2 regions of the Burkholderia sp. 22313 genome follow, and region 1 is predicted to be linked to the other one. Evidence: riboswitches for the same ligand, from Rfam matches in the RefSeq annotation. Region 1 holds a riboswitch; the other holds the start of a gene.
The links. A riboswitch is a leader RNA that binds a small molecule or an ion and turns the genes downstream of it on or off. The one in region 1 is predicted to bind cobalamin.
Positions count from the first base shown of each region.

Region 2: another riboswitch for cobalamin. It lies ahead of ACTJKF_RS06290 (TonB-dependent receptor domain-containing protein); the one in region 1 lies ahead of ACTJKF_RS09005 (HoxN/HupN/NixA family nickel/cobalt transporter).

Region 1 is NZ_JBQEON010000008.1:57,155-63,070, reverse strand. Features, by position in the region: gene ACTJKF_RS09025 (cobyrinate a,c-diamide synthase) at 1-107, opposite strand, end outside; gene cobO (cob(I)yrinic acid a,c-diamide adenosyltransferase) at 111-713, opposite strand; gene ACTJKF_RS09015 (cobalamin biosynthesis protein) at 748-1,122, opposite strand; gene cobA (uroporphyrinogen-III C-methyltransferase) at 1,122-1,931, opposite strand; cobalamin riboswitch at 2,042-2,277, opposite strand; cobalamin riboswitch at 2,403-2,666, shown strand; gene ACTJKF_RS09005 (HoxN/HupN/NixA family nickel/cobalt transporter) at 2,852-3,910, shown strand; gene cobW (cobalamin biosynthesis protein CobW) at 3,936-5,024, shown strand; gene cobN (cobaltochelatase subunit CobN) at 5,031-5,916, shown strand, end outside.
Region 2 is NZ_JBQEON010000005.1:59,775-65,690, forward strand. Features, by position in the region: gene ACTJKF_RS06280 (hypothetical protein) at 1-152, opposite strand, end outside; gene ACTJKF_RS06285 (AraC family transcriptional regulator ligand-binding domain-containing protein) at 322-1,377, shown strand; cobalamin riboswitch at 1,499-1,690, shown strand; gene ACTJKF_RS06290 (TonB-dependent receptor domain-containing protein) at 2,031-3,956, shown strand; gene ACTJKF_RS06295 (hypothetical protein) at 4,182-4,499, shown strand; gene ACTJKF_RS06300 (LysE/ArgO family amino acid transporter) at 4,522-5,160, opposite strand; gene ACTJKF_RS06305 (Lrp/AsnC family transcriptional regulator) at 5,276-5,737, shown strand.

The DNA of each region.
Region 1 (5,916 bases):
ACGCGCCGGCCGAGCCGCCGGTGCAGCCGCGCAAGGCCGGCCGTCACCGAGGTCTTGCCCTGGCCGGACGCGGGCGCGCTGACGAACAGCGCGGGGCAGGCCGGCATCGGTCAGAACTCCACGCCGCGCTGCGCCTTCACGCCTTGCTCCTTGTACGGGTGCTTGACGAGCCGCATTTCGGTGACGAGGTCGGCCGCCTCGACCAGCGCATCGGGCGCATGCCGCCCCGTGACGACGACGTGCACCGCATCCGGCCGCGCGGCGAGCGTCGCGAGCACTTCGTCGAGCGGCAGGTATTCGTACTTCAGCACGGTGTTCAGCTCGTCGAGGATCACCATCCGGTACTCGCCGCTTTCGATCATTCGGCGTGCCTCGTCCCAGCCCTTGCGCGCGGTCGCGATGTCGGCGTCGCGGTCCTGCGTGTTCCACGTGTAGCCGTCGCCCATCGTCACGAAGTCGCATTGCGCGACCGCGCCGAGGAAATCGCGCTCGGACGTATGCAGCGCGCCCTTGATGAACTGCACGACGCCGAGCCGCATGCCGTGGCCGAGCACGCGCACGGCCATGCCGAACGCGGCCGTGCTCTTGCCCTTGCCGTTGCCGGTGTTGACGATCAGCAGGCCCTTTTCCTGCGTGGCGGCAGCCTGCTTCTTTTCATGGCCGGCGCGACGGCGTTCGGTCATCCGTTGATGGGATTCGGCATCGGTTTTCATCGGGAGTCGTCCTGTCGAAAGCGGAACAAAGGATTCAGAGCGGGCCGGCGAGCGCGACCGTCACGCCGCCCAGGATGGATTTGGGGCCGAGCAGCCGGCCGTTGGGTGCCGCCAGCCGCGCGCACGGCTCGGCCACGCCCGCGACGCCGAAACGCGCCAGCGCGACAGTCGACGGGCCGCTCAATGCCGGTTCGGCGCATTGCGCGAGCTGCGCCGCGTCGAATGCGACGAGCGGCCAGCCGCGTCGCGCGCACAGCGTGCGCAGCGGTCGGGCCCGTGCCTTGTCGGCGAGCGTCGCGATAACGGCCGGCGCGGCGCCCGGGTAGTGCGCGAGCGCCGCGCGGATCGCGGCGTCGAGTTGCGCGGCGCTCACGCCCGCGCGGAACCCGACGCCGAGCGCGACGCGCATCAGCCGCGGCCGCCGAGCGCCGCGCGCACCGCGGGATCGTCGGCGAGCGCCGCGACGCGGCCGATCACGACGATCGCGGGCGAACCGATCGCGGTCGCGGCCACGCGCTCGACGACCGTGTCGAGCGTGGCCAGCACGTGCCGCTGTGCGTCGCGCGTCGCGTTTTCGATCGCCGCGCACGGCGTGTCGCCGGGCAGGCCGCCGTCAAGCAGCGCGGCCGCGATCGCGGCGAGCCGACGAATGCCCATGTAGACGACGATCGTCATGCGCGTCGCGGCCAGCGCGCGCCAGTCGGGTTCGTCGGCGCCCGCGCCGTGGCCCGTGACGAAGATCACGCCCTGCGCGTCGCCGCGATGCGTGACCGGAATGCCGAGCGCGGCCGGCGCGGCGATCCCGGCCGTGATGCCGTTCACGACCTCGACCGGGAAACCCGCCGCGCCGACCGCGAGCAACTCCTCGCCGCCGCGGCCGAACACGAACGGATCGCCGCCCTTGAGCCGCGCGACGCTGCGGCCCGCGCGCAGGTGCGCGAGCATCGCGGCGACGATCGTTTCCTGCGGGGTCGACGCATGGCCGCCGCGCTTGCCGACGTGCTCGATGCGCGCGTCGGCGCGCGCATGGCGCAGCACGTCGGGGTTCACGAGATCGTCGACGAGCAGCACGTCGGCCGCGGCGATCGCGCGCACGGCCTTCAGCGTGAGCAGATCGGCGTCGCCGGGGCCGGCGCCGACGAGCCAGGCGCGGCTCATCGGACGCGGCACGGCGCGCACCGTGTCGTGGCAGTGGAAAGGGGACAGCGAGCGGCACATCGGCGGCCGGCGGACAGGCAGTGCATGACGGATCGGGCGAAGCCCGCGCGAGCGCGGGCGAAATGCGCACCCCATCCGTCCCCCGCGGATCGGGCGTTCGGCGAGCCGCAGGCTCGCCCCTTGCGTCGGCCGGTATCCGGGCTGGCCGCTTGCCAGGCCGCAGCCTTCCCGCCCGCTGAAGGGCAGTGGCATCGCGGGCGGCCTGGGCGCGTGCGGGGGAATCGCGGCGCGCGGGCGGCGTACCGTTGCGGGGACAGCACAGGCCGGGCGGATGTCCGCCTCCTGTTTCCCGTTTAACTGCATGCACGGAATGCGCATGCGAGCACCGAACGCGGCGCATACGATAGCACAGCGGCCGGCCCGCGCGAACCTGCCGCGCAAGGGCCGGATACGGCTTCCGGCATCATGCCGGGCGCCGGCCGAATGCCCCCGGACGGCCCGTCCCGCCTTGACGCTCCCCGCACCGCCGCCTACACTCGCACGCGTTTTGGTGCTCGCGCGTGCCGCTCCGGCGCGCGCAGTTAAACGGGAAACAGGGAGCCTGCCTGCGCCGCAGTCGAGCCAACCTGTGCTGCCCCCGCAACGGTAAGCGAACGCGTCGCGCGCAAGCGCGACGCAGCGCCGCTTCGCCGCATGCCTGTCGCATGCGGACGACCGCCACTGGATGCCGCGCATCCGGGAAGGCGAAGCGGCGTGTTCGTCAGCCCGGATACCGGCCGAAACGTTGGGTTCAGCGCCGCGGGGAGGCGGCGCATCGTCCACGGCCGCAGTACGCCCGGACGTCCGAGCGTTTCCCGCTTCCTCCGCCGATCCGTCCGCAGCATGCGCGCGGGCCGGCGCGGCGAGCGGCAGGCGGCGCGGGCAGGGCACGCGGCAGCCGTGTTGGCATTCATCATGTCGACCGTTCGCAAGGGAGCATCATGCTCGACTCGTTCTTCCGCCTGTTCAACGACAGTCCGTCCGGGCTGCGCGGCAAAATCGTCGCGATCTACTCATTGCTCGTCGCATTCAACGTCGCCGCGTGGATCTGGGCCTTCGTCGCGTTTCGCGACCAGCCCGTGCTGCTGGGCACCGCGCTGCTCGCGTACGTGTTCGGGCTGCGCCACGCGGTCGATGCCGACCATATCGCCGCGATCGACAACGTCACGCGCAAGCTGATGCAGGAAGGCCGCAGCCCGCTCGGCGCGGGCCTGTTCTTCTCGCTCGGGCATTCGACCGTGGTGATCGTGATGTCGGTGGCCGTCGCGCTGACCGCGGCGTCGCTCGCGCGCTTCGAGAGCATGAAGACCTGGGGCGGCGTGATCAGCACGAGCGTGTCCGCGTTCTTCCTGCTGGTGCTCGCGGCCGCGAACCTGCTGATCCTGATCTCCGTGTACCGGACGTTTCGCGCGGCCCGCCGCGGCGAGGCGATCGTCGATGCCGATCTCGACATGCTGATGAACCAGCGCGGCGTGCTCGCGCGCCTGTTCCGGCCGCTGTTCCGCCTCGTGTCGCGCAGCTGGCACCTGTATCCGGTCGGCTTCCTGTTCGGCTTCGGCTTCGATACCGCGACCGAGATCGCGCTGTTCGGCATTTCGGCGACGCAGGTGCAGGGCGGCATGTCGTTCTGGTCGGTGATGGCGCTGCCGGCGCTGTTTACCGCAGGCATGACGCTCGTCGACACGACCGACGGCATCCTGATGATGGGCGCATACCGCTGGGCATACGTGCGGCCGATCCGCAAGATTTACTACAACATGACGATCACGTTCGTGTCGGTGCTGGTTGCCGCGCTGATCGGCGGCATCGAGGTGCTTGCGCTGCTCGCGGATAAACTCTCGCTGCAGGGCCCGGTGTGGCGTTTCTCGACGATGGTCGCCTCGCATTTCGGGATGCTCGGCTACGTCGTGATCGGCCTGTTCCTCGCGTGCTGGATCGTATCGGCCGCAATCTACCGCCTCAAACGCTACGACGAGATCGACGTGACGCTCTCGGCCTGACTCCCTTTTCTCCACAGGACCCACCATGACCCTACGCAAGCTTCCCGTCACGATCGTCACGGGCTTTCTCGGCAGCGGCAAGACCACGCTGATGCGGCACATCCTGCAGCACGCCGAAGGCCGCCGCATCGCGGTGATCGTCAACGAATTCGGCGAGCTCGGCATCGACGGCGAAATCCTCAAGGGCTGCGGCATCGGCTGCGACGACGCGGACGGCGCGCAGGACGAAGCGGCCGGCCAGCTGTACGAACTCGCGAACGGCTGCCTGTGCTGCACCGTGCAGGAAGAGTTCTACCCGGTGATGGAAGCGCTCGTCGAGCGCCGCGCCGACCTCGACCACGTGCTGATCGAGACGTCGGGCCTCGCGTTGCCGAAGCCGCTCGTCCAGGCCTTCAACTGGCCGACCATCCGCAACAGCTTCACGGTCGACGCGGTCGTGACCGTCGTCGACGGGCCGGCCGCCGCGAGCGGCCAGTTCGCGGAGAACCCGCAGGCCGTCGACGCGCAGCGCCGCGCCGATCCGAACCTCGACCACGAATCGCCGCTGCACGAACTGTTCGCCGATCAGCTGTCGTCGGCCGATCTCGTGATCGTGAACAAGGCCGACCTGGTCGGCGATGCGCCGTTCGCCGAAGTCGAAGCCGCGATCCGCGAGGAAATCCCGCCGCAGGTGAAGATCGTGCGCGCGACGCGCGGCGAACTCGATCTCGCGATGCTGCTCGGGCTCGAGTCGGCGTCGGAGGACACGATCCACCTGCGCCACGACCATCACGGCTCGGCCGACGACGGCGATCACGACCATCATCACGACGATTTCGATTCGGTGGTGGTGGCGGGCGACGCCGGCTCGCGCGAAGCGACGATCGCCGCGCTGCAGCGCGTGGTCGAGACCCACACGATCTATCGCGCAAAAGGCTTCGCGGCGCTGCCCGATGCGCCGATGCGGCTCGTGATCCAGGGCGTCGGCCGCCGTTTCGACAGCTATTTCGACCGTCGCTGGCAGGACGGCGAAGCGCGCGCGAGCCGCTTCGTGCTGATCGGCGAGGCGCTCGACGCGGCCGCCTTGCAGCGCGCGTTCGACGCGGCCTGCGCCGCCGAAATGCAACAGGCGTAACGCACGATGCATCTGCTGCGCACCACGCCGGGCGGCTTCGTCGACGACACGCAGGGCGTCATCCGGATCGACCAGCAGCCGGCCGACATCGTGATCCTGAGCTCGGCCGACACGACGCTGTCGCTGCTGGCCAGCGTCGTGCCGACGCTGCCGGCCGGTTTTCCGGGCGTGCGGCTCGCGAACGTCACGTTCCTGCGGCAGCCGGCGTCCGTCGATTTCTACGTCGACGACGTGCTGCGTCACGCGAAGACGGTCGTGATCGATCATCTCGGCGGCGAGGCGTACTGGCCGTACGGGATCGAACAGGCGGTGTCGCTCGCGTCGAAACGGCGGCAGCAGCTCGCGATGTTCTCGGGCGACCTGCAGGAAGACCCGAACCTCGTCGCGAAGAGCACCGTCGCGCCCGATCTGTGCCGGCTGTGGTGGCGCTACCTGCGCGAAGGCGGGATGCACAACGCCGAAGCATTGCTGCGCAGCATCGCGTTCCATACGCTCGGGTTCGGCGCCGAACCCGCGTTGCCGCGCCCGCTGCCGGCCGCCGCGCTGTATCACCCGGCGCGCGACCCGGCGAGCGTCGACGACTGGCGCGCGCGCTGGACGCCCGGCGCGCCCGTCGTCGCGATCCTGTTTTATCGCGCGCACTGGCAGGCGGCGAACACGGCCGTGTTCGACGCGCTGGCCGATGCGCTCGTGCACGAAGGGCTCAATCCGCTGCCGATCGCGGTCACGTCGCTGAAGGACGCGGTGAGCCGCGAGGTCATCACGCAGCTGTGCGACACGCATCGCGTCGCGCTCGTGCTGAACACCACGGCGTTCGCGGCCGGCGCGATCGACAGCCCCGAGCCCGACGTGCTCGCCGGCGACGCGCCGGTGCTGCAGGTGATCCTGTCCG
Region 2 (5,916 bases), on a different contig from region 1:
TGCCCCGGCACCGCGACGGGCGGCGACACCCAGCGGCCGCCGGCCGTCAGTCCGCGTGCCGCGTGGCCCGGCAGGTAGCGCTCGCGCAGCAGCGCCAGGACGTCGGGAATGCGCTCGGGCTCGAGGGTGATTTCGTCTACGATCTGGATCATGCGCGGGTCGTCTCGGAGGGTTCGCGGCGGGAAGCGAAACCGGCCGCCTACGCCGTTCCGGCGAGGCCGGAAGCGGCCGGCATGGATAGCATTCTTGCGTGGCGGCGCGCGGCGAACCCCTACCGGCCCGCTCACCGGCCCCTGTCGCAACGCTCACATTGGGAGACACATGAAACAGCGCGCATTGCCGGCACGCGGCCGCGTGCTGCCGGGCCTCGGCGCCCGCCTGCTCGACGAACTGGCGCGCAGCGGCGTGCGGCCGACGCCATCGCCGCCATCGCCGGCGTCGCCTGCCGTGGCCGCCGCGTCGGCCACGACGCCCCGCGGCTTCGTCGCGCTGTATCGCGACGCGATCGAGCGGCTCGAAGCGCAGGTCGCGCGCGGCGACGGCCATCCGCCGATGCGCAAGCAGGAAGTCGACCTGATGTGCCGCTGCCTGCTCAGTTGCGCGACGCTCGCCGAGGCGATCCGCTGCGCGGCCGAGTTCTGCGAGATGCTGACGCCGCGCGCCGGCGTGCTGTCGCTGACGGTGCGCGACGGGCACGCGATGTTCCGGATGGATTCGCTGCGCCGCACACGCAGCCCGGCCGCGTGCCTCGTCGACCTGACCGGGCTGTTCTGCTATCTGCAGCTGTTCGGCTGGCTGATCGGGCAGCCGCTGCGGCCGGACGAAGTCTGGCTCGGCCATCCGCGCCGCGACGACGCGATGCCGCTGCTCGGCCTGTTCAACGCGCCGGTCCACGTCGGCCGCAAGACCTACGGCTTCGCGTTCGACGCGACGCGGCTCGACGCCCGCGTGATCCGCCAGCCGGGCGAGCTCACCGCGTTCCTCGTCGATTTTCCGTTTCGTCTGATCGATGCGACGCCGGCCGTCGTGTCATGGTCGCAGCAGGTGCGCGGCTTTCTCGACGCGGCGCTCGCCCGCGAGCAGGCGCTGCCGGCGCTCGCGGAGCTGGCGGCGTGGCTCGGCGTCAGCGAGGCGACCTTGCGGCGGCGGCTGAGCGCCGAAGGCAGCGGCTACCACGTGCTGCGCGAGCAATGCCTGGCCGACGTCGCGCGACGCTGCCTGCGCGAATCGGACTGGCCGGTCGCGCGGATCGCCGCGCATCTCGGGTTCGGCGGCGAGGAAGCGTTCCGGCGCGCGTTCGTGCGATGGACGGGCGTGGCGCCGAGCCGGTTCCGGCGCGACGGCAGCGCCGCCGGCATGCCGTTTCATCAGACGTGAAACCCGACGGGAAGCGCGGTTCGAACGCCCCAAGCGCAAGGACCTGGAAAACATTCGGCGAACACTGACGTTTTTTCGCATCCCGGGCACCCCGGCAATTGACGCACCGGAGCGCTCGCCATTACGCTTGCGCGCTGATGGTTCCCCGGAACGGGATCAAAAGGGAACGCAGGGAGGCCACGCCTCGAATCTGCGGCTGCCCCCGCAACTGTAAGCGGCGAATCCGCGCCACCGCACGCCACTGGGAAACCGGGAAGGCCGGCGCGAATGACGACCCGCGAGCCAGGAGACCTGCCATCGACCCGAGGTCCAAGCAGCCGCACCGGGCGGGGTGTCCCGATGCGCCAGGCACCGCCGTTGGCGGTCGCTCCGTTGCATGGACGGCCCGACCTCAGGACCCTTCCGATGTCCACGCTTGCCGAATTCGCTTCCACGCGGGAAGCGTCGCGCCCTCGCATCGCCGCCCTCACGCGCGGCGTGCCGGCGCGCGTCTCGTTCGTCACCTCCATCACGTTCGACACGTGCGATGACGACTCGCGCGACAACCGCACATGCTGCCCGGCCTCTCCGCGAACCGACACGAACCCGGGCGGCACGCACCGCCCTCCGCTTACGCTCGCCGTACCCGCAACACGATCACGCTTCGCTGCCTCATGAACCTTCGCCACCTTCTCGCCACGTCCGCCGCCACGGCGCTGCTCTCCCCGATCGCCCATGCTGCCGGCGACACGGCGCCTACGCAGGCGCAGCCCGCGGACGGCGCTGACCTGCCGACCATCAGCGTGACCGACACGCGCCACCTGCCCGAGTCGTTCGACCAGCGCTATGCGACCACGCAGGTGCTCACGCGCGCCGATCTCGACCGGCTGTCGCCGAACGACCCGAGCATCACGCAGGCGCTCGCGACGCTGCCGGGCGTGACCGTCTCGCAGACCGGCGGCCCGGGATCCTCGGCGTCGGTCAGCATTCGCGGCTCGTCGGCCAGCCAGGTCGCGGTGTTCATCGACGGGATCCGGATCGGCTCGCCGACCACCGGCGTCGCGCCGTGGGCCGACCTGCCGACCGAAGCGTTCGAGCGCGTCGAGGTGATTTCGGGGCCGGCCGCCGCGTCGTTCGGCGCGAACGCGATGGGCGGCGTCGTGCAGTTGTTCACGCGCCGCGCGGCCAACCAGCCGAACCGGACCATCGTGTCGTTCGGCGGCGGCTCGAACAAGACCTTCGACACGCAGTTGCGCACGTCGGGCACCGTGCCGTCGACGGGGCCGCTCGCCGCGCTCGGCGGCCTCACCTACGCACTCGGGCTGCACGACTACAACACGGCCGGCATCGACGCGACGCGGCCCGTGTTGCCGTACCACGAGGACGGCCGCAATCCGTACCATGCGCAGGATCTCGATGCGCGCCTCGGCTATGCGCGCGACAACTGGTCGATCTCGACGTTCGCGCTGGTTCACCGTTCCGACCTGTCTTATGACAACGCCGGCTATGCGGACCGCCAGCTCGATCATCAACTGACGACCGGCCTCGCGTTCCATCTCGACATCACGCCCGACACGCAGTTCGACCAGTCGTTCGGTTATGCGAACGATCGCCAGTTCCTGTATGCGAGCGACCCGACCATTCCGACCGACCAGATCAACTCGCAGCGCATCACGTCGTCGACGTCGCTGACCCATCAGGCGCACGGCTTCCATCTGTTCGGCCTGCCGCTGTCCGGCGAGACGAAGATCGCGTACGACTTCACGCGCGAGCAGGCGTTCCTGCCGATCGACGTGCCGGACGGCGTGCCGACGCGCAACGATTCCGCGTTCTCGCTGCATCAGTCGGCGACGCTCGGCAGCGTGACGATGTTCGTCGCCGGCCGTCACGAGATCATCGCGGGGAAAGCCGTGAACACCGGCAACGCGGCGCTCGCCTGGGCGATCACGCCGGTTTATACGGCGCGCGTGTCGTACGGCAACGCGTTCCGCCTGCCGAGCTTCAACGACCTGTATTACCCCGGCTACGGCAATCCGGACCTGAACCCCGAACGCAGCGATTCGGTCGAGGCCGCGCTCGACGCGAACACCGCGTACGGCACGTTCAGCGCCGCGATCTACGACACGCGCGTCAACAACCTGATCGCGTACAACCCCGCGACGTTCTCGCCGATGAACATCGGCCGCGCGCATATCCGCGGCATCGACCTGTCGTACAAGGGCACGATCGGCCGCTCTACGCCGGTGAGCGTCGCGATCGGGTTCCTGAACCCGCAGGACGAAACCAACGACAGCTGGCTGAACCGCCGGCCGCGCCAGACCGTCAGCGTGAACGTCGACCACACGTGGGACGAATTTCACCTGCACGCACTGAGCACGGGCGCGTCGCTGACCTACGGCGGCACGACGTTCGACGACCCGGTCAACACGACGTACCTGCCGTCGTACCTGAGCGTGAACCTGCGCGCGTCGTACCGGATCAACGCGCATCTGACGGTGTCGGCGACGCTGTCGAACCTGTTCGACCGCCAGTACATGACCGCGTACGGCTACAACACGCTCGGCCGCACCGCGTTCGGCAAGGTCAGCTATACGTTCTGACGGGCTGATGCGGAGGCCTCGGCGCGGTGTGCGGCGAGGCCTCGGTCGGGAAGTTGGCCGGGGCAGCGCCGACGGGTCGGGTCAAGTGCGAGCGGTCGTGAAGCCGCACTCGTGCGGGGGCATGTCATGAATCCACCGTCCGCCACGAGCAAGCGCGCCGTGTTTACTGCTCTGGTGGCCGCAATGGCGAGTACACTGAAAACGCCATAGACGCAGGAGAACGTGGTGGCTGACTCTGCCCCCCAAAGCACCTTCCGAGGCCTGCCGCTCACTGCGGAGCAGGACGCGGAAGTGCGGCACTACATCAAGGACCGAACGCGGCGTGGGCTGCCATGGGACACGCCGGAGTTGAGCGCAATGCTCAAGGACATGCTGCAGCCCCCCGCTGACGACGACGGCGATATCGCGTCCCCCGCGGACGAAGCCCGACTGGCCGCCGAGCGCGCGGCGGCATCGCTTGACGAAGCGATGGACCCTACCGAGGCGAATGAGGAATGGTATGCGGCGATGGAGTCGGAACGCATGAAAGGACCCAGACGATAAAGCTGGCGCAACGCGCCCCGCTTCAGGGCCAGACAAGGCCACGCACGCCCGCGACCAGCTGGATCGCGCCGAATGCCGCGATGACGGCGGCCGACACGCGCGACAGCCCGTGCATGAACGCGAACGACATCGTCGTGCGCAGCGCGGCGGTCGCGCTGCTCAGGCACAGCCACCAGGTCGCGGAGCCGATGAACACGCCGGCGACCATCCGCGCCACCGTCAACCCCATCGCGCCTTCCCGGGCCGCCGGCAACGGGCCGAGCGCCGCGAAAATCCCGACGAACGACAGGATCGTCATCGGGTTCGACAGGGTCAGGCCGAACGTCGTCAGGAAATCGCGCAGCACGGTCGTGCGCGGCAGGTCGCGTTGCCTCGCCGACGCGGCCGGCGCCTGCCGCGCGATGGTCCACGCCAGCCACACGAGGAACGCGCCCCCGCCGATTTTCAGGCCGACGGTCAGCATCGGGAATGCCGTGACGATGCCTGCGATGCCGAGCGCGCCGAGCAGCCCGTAGATCGCATCGGCGCACGCGGCACCGACGCCCGTCGCGAACCCGGTGTGAAAACCGCGGCTCAGGCTGCGCTGGATGCACAGCATGCCGATTGGACCGACCGGCACCGCGATCGACAACCCCATCACGAAGGACTTGATGAACAGCATGGTCGGCTCCTCGCGACATGCAATGACCAGAACCGCCATCGTAGGGAAAGTCCGATCGCCGCTGAAGGCGGTTTTTAAGGAAAAATGGCCGCTTCACCTTAAAAACGCCGCCGCGATGGACGAACTCGACTGGAAGGTACTTGCGCTGCTGCAGGCCAACGGCCGCATCAGCTACACGGAGCTGGCGCGCCAGGTTCACCTGTCGGTGCCGGCGGTGACGGAACGCGTGAAGCGTCTCGAATCGGCCGGCGTGATCGACGGCTACACGGCGCGGGTCAACCCGGCCGCGGCCGGCTATCCGGTCAGCGCGCTGATCGGCATCACGGTGCCGCAGCCGGCGAAGGCGAAATTCCTGAAGCTGCTGGAGACGATTCCCGAAGTGGTCGAGTGCCATCATGTGACCGGCGCGGATTCCTACGTGATGCGCTTCGTCGCCATCAGCATGGCGCACCTCGAGCAGTTGATCGAGCGCATCAACCTGTACGGCGAAACGCGCACGTCGATCGTGATGTCGACGCCGCTGCCGGTGCGCGGGCTGGCGCGCCCGGCCGCCGCGAGCAAGGGCATTCGGGGGTGACGAAATGCGTCATCGTGGCGACGCCTGCGACGACGACGTCACTTGAATGGCCGATTGCCGATCTCGCTGCAGGCGGCCGGAAGAAACCTGCCTCGTGTCGCCTATCCGCCGTGTTCCTGCCCTAATGTTTTCTCGATGCCTGCCGTTATATCGACGATCCCCTGGCAACGCGCGTCGAA